2 regions of the Shewanella sp. SM32 genome follow, and region 1 is predicted to be linked to the other one. Evidence: predicted binding sites of a transcription regulator. Region 1 holds the regulator's gene; the other holds the start of a gene.

Region 1 (6,204 bases):
GTATTATTGCCCCAAGCATTACGCTCGTAGGTAGTCACTGCCGCGATTTCTTGTGCAGTCAATTGTTTACTAAACGCTTGCATGGCTGTACCCGTTTTACCGTTGAGCACAATTTCAAGGTGGCCGCTGAGCGGTCCCGTTGCAATCGGGCTACCTTTAAGGGGCGGAAATACGCCTTGCAATCCTTCGCCATTGGGCTGGTGGCAGGCTGCGCAGTGCCCGAGGTAAACTTGTTCGCCTAGAGTCATCAACTCTTCTTTACTTAGGGTTTGTGATAAAGCGGCTTGAGCGGCTTCAGCCGCAGCACCTGCGGCTTGTTTTTGCTCTGTGACCCAAGCCTCAAACTCGGCTTCGGGTAAGGCTTGTACTACGATAGGCATAAAACCATGGTCTTTACCGCAGAGTTCGGCGCATTGACCACGATAAATGCCGGGTTTGTCGATGCGAGTCCAGGCCTCATTGATAAATCCAGGGTTGGCATCTTTCTTAATGGCAAAGGCGGGTACCCACCAAGAATGGATGACATCCTCTGAAGTCATCAGAAAGCGGATTTTGCGGTTTATCGGTAGAACGAGCGGTTTATCGACTTCCAATAGATAGTTTTCACCCTTGGTTTCGGTGCCTTCGATTTGTGCTCTGGGTGTTGTCAGTATGCTATAAAAATCAATATCTTGATCGAAATAGCTGTAATGCCATTTCCATTGGGACCCCGTCACTTTTACGGTGAGATCGGCGTTACTGGGATCTTCCATTGCGATTAAAGTTTTTGTCGCTGGAATCGCCATTAAGATCAAAATGATAAATGGCAGAATCGTCCAAGCGATTTCAACTTTAGTGCTTTCGTGAAAGTGGGACGCGACAGCGCCTTTGGATTTTCTGTGGTTGATCATGGCGTAAATCATGACGCCAAAGACCACTAGGCCTATTGCGCAGCAGATATACAAGATGGTCATGTGCAAGTGATAAACCTTGCCACTGATCTCGGTCACGCCAGGGGTCATGTTGAACCGCATGTCTGCGGCGGTCAACGGTGGTGCGAAAAGCACCACGAGTAAACAATACAACAATTGCTTCACAAGACTTCTCCTCTGCCAATTGCGAATAGCAACTACAAAGAAGAGCAACACAGTAAGTCTCAACTCTATGCAAACTCTTCAGTTCCCAAAAAAGCTTTTTTGACTTCAACGTGCGTTGGCGGCTGTTACTTTTAATCAAGTATTGTTACTGCTGGTAATTAGCCACGCTGGCACATACTGCTGAAATAAATCTGTTCTCTATTTTTAGTGGCGCTTCGAGTTCGATAAATACTCGATTCATTGACCACGGAAGGTGATATATCATCACCGACTTAACCAACCATACTTGCTGTTTAAATATTGATCAAGATCACTTATTTATCTAATTATCTGAAAAATTGCCAAAAAAAAGCCTCACATTCATAGGTGAGGCGGCTTTCAAGGTAAAAAATTAAATGAATATTTAGTGTACAGCGCTAAAAAAAGATTGCTGACCGAAGAGATTGCCTTGCTCAATGCGTACGTCGGCATGTAAGTGACTGTTTACGTCTTCAAGCACTATGCCCATAGCTCGGGCACTTTTAGCCACGATTTGTAGGCGTCGATTATCCCGCGCATCTAATGATTGAGTCCAAGTAATGACTGCACTGGACGTACCACTTGTCAGGGCTTTTTCCATCGCCCACAGGGTTTCGACTTCATCTTTAGCATGTACCAGCAAAACTCTATCCATACGCACACCTGCGCTGGCAAGCATTTGCTTGTAGCCAATACTTGGTGGGTTGATGAGCACTAACCAACGGCCCTGTTGGCTTAACTGAGCGAGTTGTGCACTCAGATGAATTAATTCTTGGCGACCTTGAGTCTTAGTTGGCATACAGGCGATAGGCGCATGGTGCCAGTCATAGTCGGCATCACGGACTTCATCGAGCCACAAGCCCGGATGGCGGGGGGCATTGCCAAGTAGTTTATTCATAGCCAATCTCCATTACGGATCACACCGACGGCGAGTCCTTCAATTGTTAAACTTTGGAAGCCTAAATCCACTTTAATCGGGGAGTAATCTTCATTTTCGGCATGTAGATAGACCACATTACCTTTTTTTTCGAAACGTTTAACAGTGACATCGTCATCGACTCTAGCGACAACCACTTGACCATTTCTAGCTTGTTCTACTTTATGAACTGCCAGCAAATCACCTTCGAGAATGCCGATATTCTTCATGCTGTCACCCTTTACTCGCAGTAAAAAATCGGCGGCGGGATGGAACATGCTTGGGTCGACTTGGTAGTACTGTTCAACATGTTCTTGGGCGAGGATAGGTTCACCTGCGGCCACTTGGCCGATGAGCGGTAAACCTGTTTCAGTCAAATCTTCGATTTCCGCAGGCAGACGAATGCCTCGAGATGTGCCTGGCATGATCTCAATGCAGCCCTTTTTTGCCAACGCTTTAAGGTGTTCTTCAGCCGCATTGGCGCTCTTAAAACCTAAACGGGTTGCGATTTCTGCCCGAGTGGGTGGCATGCCAGTATCGGCAATATTTCGTTTAATTAGCTCTAAAATTTCAGCTTGGCGTGGCGTCAAAGGTCTCATGGTGTTTCCTGTTTTTCTATACAGTTACTGTTAGTATATACAGTATTATTTGCAGCGCAAGTATTAACCACTTTTTAGCTATGTTGGAGAGAATTAGCGAATATTGCCCATAGTCTGGTATTCTATCGGGCTAGTAAACGCACTTAATTGCATAAGAATAATGCCTAAACACGACTCTCTTTGGTTGAAATCATTACGTTGGATCCAAAAACACTTAGTGCACACTATTGTGGTGCCTCAGGATCCCTTTGCCGATCTGAATCTGGATGCTTCCAGACCCCTTGTTTATGTGATGAAAACTGAATCCCTTAGTGACATAGCTGCTTTGAGCGAAATAACGGCTAAGTTAGGTTTACCAAGCCCTTATGAGCCTCTAGTGGCTAATGGTGTGACTGCGCCTCGGGTTGTCTGTCTTCAAGGACGTAAGCCACTGTTTGGCGAACGTGCTGGTAATGAGCCTTTCCTCGAATGCTTTATGCGTTTGTTAGCCGTGCATAAGGAACGTCCTGAATTGGATATTCAACTGGTGCCCGTGAGCTTGTATTGGGGTCGCACGCCAGGGAAAGAAGACGACACTATGAAGGCGGCCGTATTTGAGCGGGAAAACCCGACTTGGTTGCGCAAGTGCTTGATGATTCTGTTCTTAGGTCGACATAACTTCGTGCAGTTTTCGAATGCCGTATCCCTGCGTTACATGGCTGACGAACATGGCACCGACATGGGGATTGCCCATAAGTTAGCACGGGTTGCGCGCGTGCATTTCCGTCGTCAACGTAAGGTAATGACAGGGCCTGTGCTGCCAAACCGCCAAGCACTGTTTCATTCGTTACTCAAATCTGAGTCGCTGCGCAAAGCGATTCAAGAAGAAGCCGCCAGTAAAAAGATTTCTGAGACCCAAGCGCGCGAGACGGCTATTGAGTATCTCGATGAAATCGCTGCCGATTACTCAGACAGTTTAGTGCGTATTGCCGAGCGTTTTTTAACTTGGCTGTGGAACAAGCTTTACAGCGGGATCAACATTAAAGGCGCCGAGCAAGTTCGGCAGTTACACCACGATGGCCACGAGATTGTTTATGTGCCTTGCCATCGCAGCCACATGGATTACCTGCTGTTATCGTATATTTTGTATTATCAAGGCATGGTTCCGCCGCACATTGCTGCCGGCATTAACCTCAATTTCTGGCCCGCGGGACCTATGTTCCGTCGCGGTGGTGCCTTCTTTATCCGCCGTAGTTTTAATGGCAATAAGCTGTACACCGCAGTATTTCGTGAGTATTTAGATCAGCTGTTTGCTAAAGGTTATTCGGTGGAATACTTCTCCGAAGGTGGCCGTTCACGTACTGGCCGTCTGTTGGCGCCGAAAACTGGCATGATCGCCATGACGATGAACAGTGTGCTGCGCGGTATCGAGCGTCCAGTCACGCTAGTGCCTGTGTATTTAGGCTATGACCATGTGATGGAAGTGGCGACGTATCATAAAGAGTTAAGTGGTAAGAAAAAGAAAAAAGAATCTGTGTGGCAGGTGTTTGGTGCGATTCGCAAACTTGGTAATTTCGGCCAAGGTTATGTGAACTTTGGCGAGCCGATTACTCTGCAAAACTTCTTAAATGAGCGCGCGCCAAACTGGCGTACTGAGTTGGCCGATGATCCTGAGCAAAAACCAAGCTGGTTAACGCCAGCGGTAAACGTGCTGGCGAATCGAGTGATGACGAATATTAACGATGCGGCGGCGGCGAGTTCGGTGACCTTGACGAGTTTAGTGTTGTTGGCCACAGATCAAAATGCCTTAGAGCGCAGTCTGCTGGAACGTCAGCTTGATCTGTATCTGACTCTACTCAAAAAAGTGCCTTACACTACTTATACTTCGGTTGCCGAAGGTGATGGTAAGCATTTAGTGCAGCAAGGTTTAGAGCTGAACAAGTTTGTTGTTTGCGCCGATCCTTTAGGTGAAATTGTGTCTATCGAGACGAGTCAGGCAGTGTCTATGACTTACTATCGTAACAATATCATCCACTTATTTATTGTACCGTCATTAATTGCGAGTTGTTTAACGCATAATGAGCAGATCCCGCGTCAGCAAGTTGTGTCAATCGTTGCCGATTTTTATCCACTGCTGAAAGCCGAACTCTTCATGGGCATTAAGGATGTACCTGCCTATGTCAATCAAGTGCTGGATTTCTTCATTGAACAAGGGTTAGTGGTTGAGACTGATACCTTAACTGTCGTGCCTGAACACACTAGCCAACTATTATTGTTAGCCAGTTCAGTGAGCGAAACTCTGCAACGCTATGCCATTATCTTCAATCTGTTAGCGAACAGACCTAAGATGGAGCGCTCAGAACTTGAGTCTGAGAGTCATCTACTTGCCCAGCGTTTAGGCGCTTTGCATGGCATTACTGCGCCAGAGTTCTACGATAAGAAACTTTACGGCACCTTGAGCGTTAAGCTCAAAGAATTGGGATATCTAGCGGATAACCAAGATAAGTCCAATATCAATCGCATACGAGATCAAGCCAATAGCTTATTACGTCCGTCAGTGAAACAAACGATAGTGGCGAGTGTCACCGCGGAGCATACAGTTTAATGGCAAATCATATGAATGCGGCTAAGCATAAGCCCGCAGGTAAGTCCTTGCTCGGCGGCGCCATGATTATTGCTGGCACGACCGTAGGTGCTGGGATGTTTTCTCTGCCCGTGGTCGGTGCAGGTATGTGGTTTGGCTATTCGATTTTAATGTTATTGGGCATTTGGTTTTGCATGTTGATGTCGGGCTTATTGCTACTCGAAACCAATTTGCATTTCGAACCGGGTGCTAGCTTCGATACTTTAAGCAAGCAAACCTTAGGGCAGTTTTGGCGGATAGTGAACGGCGTTTCCATCGCGTTCGTGCTGTATATTTTGACCTATGCCTATATCAGCGGCGGTGGCTCGATTGTGAATCACAGCTTGCAGGGCATGGGAATTGAGTTACCGCAAAGTGTGGCAGGGCTAGTGTTTGCCATAGTATTGGCGAGCATAGTGTTGATCAGCACTAAGGCCGTGGATCGCATTACCACGATTATGCTCGGCGGTATGATCATTACCTTCTTCCTCGCGATCGGCAATTTATTGATCGAAATTGATGTGACTAAGTTGCTCGAACCCGATGGTAATAACAGCTTTTCACCTTATCTGTGGGCGGCGCTGCCCTTTGGTCTCGCCAGTTTTGGTTACCATGGTAACGTTCCCAGCTTAGTGAAGTATTACGGCAAAGATTCCTCCACCATTATCAAGGCGATTTTCGTCGGCACCTTTATCGCACTGGTGATTTATGCCTGTTGGTTAGCGGCAACTATGGGCAATATTCCCCGCAGCCAGTTTATCGACATTATTGCCCAAGGCGGCAATATGGGTGTGTTGGTGGGCGCTTTGTCTGAGGTGATGGCGAGTAGCTGGTTAAACAGTATGTTGACCTTGTTTGCCAACTTGGCTGTGGCTTCATCTTTCTTAGGGGTGACCTTAGGTTTGTTCGATTATCTCGCCGATTTGTTTGGTTTTGATGATTCACGCTCTGGCCGAATGAAAACCGCGTTAGTGACCTTTGTGCCGCCAACGA
Region 2 (6,204 bases), on a different contig from region 1:
CAACTCACGCCGCCTAGCCAACGTGGCACATAATTCAGCCCTTCGCGGCGAGTTTCCGGCAAGGTATAAGCGGCATTGAGTATTGAATCTTGATGATCCTTGGCGGCGTCATGGCTGTGGGCTGCATCAAACATGCTCAAGTCTCCAATGCCATTGGGATAAGCAGCCTGAAATATTTTGCGCCGTCGCTAGGGCGTGGATAAATGCACCATAGGTCAGCGGATTTAAAGCTGTTGCTTTAGAAATGCGGCTCACCGTGAGCTTGGCCGAAGCGGGTGTATCGAAGGGCGCGAGCTGTAGGCCTAGGGCTAGAGGTAATTCAAATTCTTGGGTAAACTCATCGTAAACAGGAGGCACTGGATCATCACCGAAGACCAATAACAATGGTTCTGGCGATTGATGTAATTGGGCGAAAGCTTCGACCATAGCTTGGGACAGGGTTTCTGTGCCCGCCGCAACTGAGGTTGAAGGCGCTGTATTGGCCGCCACTATGCCAAAAATGCCGCTGGCGGTGTTGTGCACCGACTGACTAAAACCTAAGGGAGATAAGGGCTGTTTGGCGATAATGTCTTCGAGCAGGCCAATGGTGCGCTGCAACTCTCCATGGCGCGAGGCAAAAATAGAGCGACAATTTGCAGGCATTTCGCACTGAAAACTCACCTCTAACATCATCTTAGTCAAGCGACTAAAACGGCGGCGCTGCATGGCGGGAATGTGTTTGAGTGCGGGAGCTGTGGTATCCGACTGTGGTGGCGTATCGAGATTGAGCTCAGCCGAACTCTCGCACCAAGTTTGCCAACTTTGATGGTGCTGATATTGGGGGGCCCAAGCGCCCCAAGAGAGAATGCTGAATGTTAGTTGCACTACTTTGCCTCGACACTAAATTTAAGCTGTCTTAGTTATCCCTAACTAAGTTAGAACATTAATGGATTGCCATACCATAGTGAGGAGTATACGCGTTAGAAGAATGACGCTCGAAATGCCCTCTACAGCGTGGTCATTCTACACTATGCCCTTTCTTTTTATGAAGCCATTTGCATTGTGCGGGTTAACAGAATGGGATCAAGTGCTGTGATTTACAGCACTTATTCGACATTGAGTAACAAACATCGCAGTGGCTATCTGATTGCGCAGACGCTTTAACTTACAGGTTAAAATGAAAAAAGGCGCACTGAGCGCCTTTTGGCATGAGCTTGATAACCTATTGCGACAATTGATTCTCGATTTTACGCAGCGCTACTTTCAACTTGCGAGTATTTTCTGGACCCATACGGATCAACAGTTTTTGTGCACTGGGTAGTGCCTCTAAGTTAGGGTCAACAAATTGATAGTTAACGCTAATTGAATTCAGCTCAATCGGATCTTCAATAATAGGTGCTGCGAGTAACATTTTAATCGCTTGCAGCATTCTGTCGTTAAATTTGGCGTTGCTGTAGCCGAGTTCGGTAAAGGCTTCCTCTAGGAGCGGCGTCAGTTGCTTGTAAGTTGTGATTAAGCTCTGTTCGTCCATTTTGGCAATCGAGTCAACATAGGCATCGTATCTGTGGAAACCCTCAGGATTTAAATACACTTTGTTGGTGATTTCTGAGACTGAGAACAGCTTCTCTGGTCCTTTAAGTGGGCTAACTTTACGGGTTAATTCACCCTGAGCTAGGTTGTCCACGAATACCACAAATTGACGGACGAGATCTTGCTGCACTAACGAAGAACTCAGCACATTGTTATTGATCATGGCGAGGGCTTTTTGTTGCACAAATGCATCACTTTCAGCCAGCACAGGCACAGGTTCTACGACAACTTCAGGCTCTGCCACTGCAGTGGTTTCAGTGCTATTGGTGTTCGTTTCTGTAACGGCAGGCGTCGTCTCAGTGGTTTCAGGCTCTGGCGCACTTTCGAGCGTCATAGGTTCAGATGGCGGTGTTTCAGGCAATACAATAGGGGCGTTAGGGATGAGTTTAGGTGAGTCAGAATCACCGCTGTAGTAATAATATCCTCCGGCAGAAAGTAGCACGACGAGCACTATCGCAAAAAGCGCAAAGCGATTGCTGCTAGAAGAAGTCTCTTGAGGTGTTATTCTATCATCTTGATTAACTTGCATTTTACATCCTTCGCTTGAGTGTCAAGGTAACTTGGTGAATACATGCAGCTAACATTAAAGTGCAAGAGCGGGCTATTTGAAGGCCGCAGGTTCATTTTGCAAGTTTCCATGCGCTTGTCTATAGCGCTTAGCTGAACATAAACAATTTATTTCGAGTAAAGGCAGATGTTACGCCTCGTTCTTTACCCTTTAATATTTACGGCTTAAGCCTGCACATAGCGCTGTCTGTGCCCGAGCCAACGTAAAATAATTGCATCGACTTTTTCGGGAGCTTGCGCCATTACATGGCTTGCTAATTTCTGAATGTGTGGGATCAAAGCTTGATCGCGCACCAGATCGGCAATTTTGAGCTCAGCCAGTCCCGTTTGCTTAGTGCCAAGCACTTCACCCGGGCCACGAATTTCTAAATCTTTCTGCGCTATGATGAAACCATCATTGCTTTGTCTGAGTACGCTCAGTCTTTGGGTGGCGGTATGGCTCAACGGCGCCTTGTAGAGTAACACACAATGGCTTGCGATGGCGCCTCGACCGACTCGTCCGCGCAGTTGATGTAGTTGTGCTAGACCTAAACGTTCAGGGTTTTCAATGATCATCAGGCTGGCATTAGGCACGTCGACGCCCACTTCAATCACGGTTGTCGCTACCAGTAGATGAATAATGCCTGCCTTAAAGTCGGCCATGATTTGCTGTTTCTCGGCGCTCTTCAACCTGCCATGCACTAGGCCAATATTGAGCTCGGGCAGGACGAGGCGCAGTTCTTCGGCTGTGTCTTCGGCGGCTTGGCATTCGAGCACTTCGGATTCTTCAATCAGAGTACACACCCAATAGGCCTGACGTTGGTCGCTGATGACAGCGTTTCGGACCCGTTCAAGCACTTCGTTACGGCGTAAATCAGCAATCGCCACTGTGGTCACTGGAGTTCGCCCCGGCGGCAGTTCATCGATAATGGACGTGTCGAGATCCGCATAGGCCGTCATCGCTAGCGTGCGCGGGATCGGCGTTGCCGTCATGATCAATTGATGCGGATGGAAACCTTGGCTCACGCCCTTTTCCCGCAGGCCTAAGCGTTGGTGTACGCCGAATCTGTGCTGCTCATCGATGATAATTAACGCGAGTTTGCTAAAGACCACATGCTGCTGGAAGATAGCATGGGTACCAATCACCATCTGGGCTGCGCCAGATTCAATATCCGCAAGGGATTGGGTTCTGGCCTTGCCTTTAAGTTTTCCCGCCAGCCAACCTACCTTAAGTCCGAGTGGCTCAAACCAAGCGGCAAAGTTAGTTGCATGTTGCTCGGCCAATAACTCGGTCGGTGCCATCATGGCAACTTGATAACCGTTTTCAATCGCTTGTAATGCCGCCATCGCCGCGACTAAGGTTTTGCCAGAGCCAACATCCCCTTGCACTAAGCGCATCATAGGGTGCGGTTTTTCTAAATCTTTGCCTATATCAGCCACGACTCTTTGCTGGGCGCCAGTCGGCTTAAAGGGCAAAGCCGCGAGGAAGGGATTGAGCAACTGCCCCGTGGCCTGCATGGTGACAGCGGCATCTAAATTACTGCGCTGCCTTAGGCGTAACATGCTGAGATTGTGGGCGAGTAATTCTTCCTGCACGAGTCGTTGCTGGGCTGGGTGTTGACCTAGCTCTAAATCGAACTGAGAGATCCCCGCAGGAGGGCGATGTAGCGTCTGCAGCGCTTGTTTAAGGCTGATGTTGTTAGGTTGCAATTGCGGTGGCAGAAGTTCAGTTAAGCCACCCTCTTCCAGCAATACCAAGGCTTGCTCCGTCAGCTTTAGCCAGCTCGCCTGTTTTAAGCCCTCAGTCGTGGGATAAATCGGCGTTAGGGTATCACTCAGGTGAACATCTTCACCGGGATACACCACTTTATATTCTGGATGCACTATCTCAGCTTGATGACTACCACGGCGCACTTCACCATAGGCGCGGATCATCAAACCATTTTGCATGGCATTACGCTGAGCAACGGAAAAGTTAAAGAAGCGCAGGCTTAAGCTGCCCGTATCGTCGCGCACATTGCAGACCAGCATGCGCTTGCGGCCTTGGATGATTTGTGTCGATTGGATTTCAGCTTCTATAGTGCCGTAACCGCCTAGGCTGAGGGCGGCAATGGGATAGATTTGGGTTCTGTCTTCGTAGCGCAGGGGTAAGTGAAACAGCAGATCTTGTACTGTTGTGATGCCGAGCTTTGCGAGTTTCTCCGCGACCTTTTTGGCGACGCCTTTGAGGTCGGTGATCGGAACAAGATCCAATTGCTGCAAGTCGTTAGCACTCAATCACTGTGAATTTATACATATATTAACAGAGAATAAGCGTAAGGCAATCTCAAGGGGAATTAGGGTGTTATCAAATTTTGTTTGGAAGCATTGCTAATATCCTTCTGTGGCCTTAAGACCACAAAATTGTTGATAAGATATCGTTAGGCTGAAAGCGTGGTTAACTGTGAGTGTTATTACAACCAGCCTTTTTGCTTGGCAATGCGGGCTGCATCGATTCGATTACTGGCATTGAGTTTGGCTATGGCTTCTGAGAGGTAGTTGCGAACAGTCCCTTCGGCGATAAAAAGAGTTTCGGCGATGTCGGAGGTGGATTTGCCTTCGCTAGCGAGGCGAAGAGCGCGGCGTTCTTTGTCGTTGAGCGGGTCGACATCGCCAATCGCCATCATGGCAAGTTCAGGATCGATCACTCGTTTTCCCGCCATCACTTGTTGAATCGCGTTGACTAAGGTTTCCGAGGGCGCATCTTTAAGCAGAAAGCCGCCCACACCCGCTTCGATGGCACGTTTAATATAGCCCGCACGGCCGAAGGTGGTAATGACCACTATTTTGGTTTGGCTATGTTGCTCCTTTAACCATGTGGCCAGCTCTAAGCCTGTGCGGCCGGGCATTTCGATATCCGTTAGCAAGAGATCAAAGCTTTGCTGTTTGAGTAGGCTTAGAGCTTCGTCGCCGTCACTCGCTTGGGTGATACTAAAACCCCCTGCAAGCGTGAGGAGTGCGGCGAGTGCTCCTCGCACCATAGCTTGGTCTTCCGCCAATAAAATCTTCATTAATGTGTTGCTCCCTGCAAAGGTAAACTGACGGTAAAGGTATATCCCTGTTCGAGATTATAGCTCAAGCTGCCGCCTAAACTGTCGAGACGCTCGCGTATACCAGTGAGGCCATTACCTTCTATAAAAGGTTTGGCCGCGGCATTGTCTTTGACTTCTAGCAGCAGGCGGTCTGATTGCTTAGAAAAGTGGATAGAGCATTCACTTGCACCGCTATGGCGAAGAATATTATTAATGAGTTCGGTGAGGATCAAACTCAGTTGGCTTTCTGTGGTTGCACCTAGCTTGGGTAGCTCACCACTGAGCTCGACACTTAAGCCTTTATCCCTTAAGGATTTACAAAGCTGCGTCACGCAACTCTCTAGACCCTTGTGTTTGTAGTCTGACACTGTGTGGCGGATCTGGCTTAAACTTTCCCTCGCAATTTGTCCTAGCTCAATCAATTGGGTTGATGCGAGTTCATATTCTTGTTTTGCGATAAGCTTTTCGGCTAGCTCGGCCTTAAGGGCGATGGAAGAAAGGCTATGCCCCATAATGTCGTGTAGATCCCGCGCGATACGTTCACGCTCAAGCATAGTGGCCAAGGTGGTAATTTCTTGGGCACTTTGCTGTTCTTTCAATTTATGCCGATAACGTCTGCGTTCGGCGACACCAAACATGCCCACGCCGAGCACTAATCCCGAGCCGTAAAGCGGAAAGTAGTAACTGTTAAAGTGGTAAATCTCATTGAGGGCAAACAACAGGCCGATGAGGGCTGCAATAGCCAACAGACAGGTCCGGAGAGGATAAAAAAAGCCAATGAAGAAGGCGGCAAAGGTAAATAGCGAGATAGAGCCTGGGTTGATTGGTGTGATCGCTATTGCTATGACCACCATAATGAGAATGGGCAGATAGGCGCTACGGCTATTGCACTTATAGGTCCAAAAATAACTGGCAATAAAAGGGATTAACACGGCAAAACTGAGGGCGATTTTCCAGCTTGGATAGGGATTTATGGCAAGTGGGATCAGATAAAACACTAAGTTTATCAAATACACCC

What was found. The regulator LexA, encoded in region 1, represses DNA repair genes until DNA is damaged. The targets are predictions, from matches to a motif close to TACTGTATNNNNATACAGTA.
Region 2: recG (ATP-dependent DNA helicase RecG) is a predicted target of LexA. The motif match lies at 4,394-4,413, and genes of this name have one in related genera.

What each region holds. Positions count from the first base shown of each region.
Region 1 covers NZ_JAKKRO010000030.1:21,753-27,956, reverse strand. The annotation lists gene coxB (cytochrome c oxidase subunit II) at 1-1,076, opposite strand, end outside; gene L5M10_RS13395 (cell division inhibitor SulA) at 1,480-1,992, opposite strand; gene lexA (transcriptional repressor LexA) at 1,989-2,609, opposite strand; gene plsB (glycerol-3-phosphate 1-O-acyltransferase PlsB) at 2,770-5,193, shown strand; gene mtr (tryptophan permease) at 5,193-6,204, shown strand, end outside.
Region 2 covers NZ_JAKKRO010000007.1:93,087-99,290, forward strand. The annotation lists gene L5M10_RS04785 (lysophospholipid acyltransferase family protein) at 1-134, opposite strand, end outside; gene L5M10_RS04790 (beta-ketoacyl synthase chain length factor) at 127-864, opposite strand; gene L5M10_RS04795 (DUF3014 domain-containing protein) at 1,202-2,098, opposite strand; gene recG (ATP-dependent DNA helicase RecG) at 2,302-4,377, opposite strand; gene L5M10_RS04805 (DNA-binding response regulator) at 4,569-5,165, opposite strand; gene L5M10_RS04810 (sensor histidine kinase) at 5,165-6,204, opposite strand, start outside.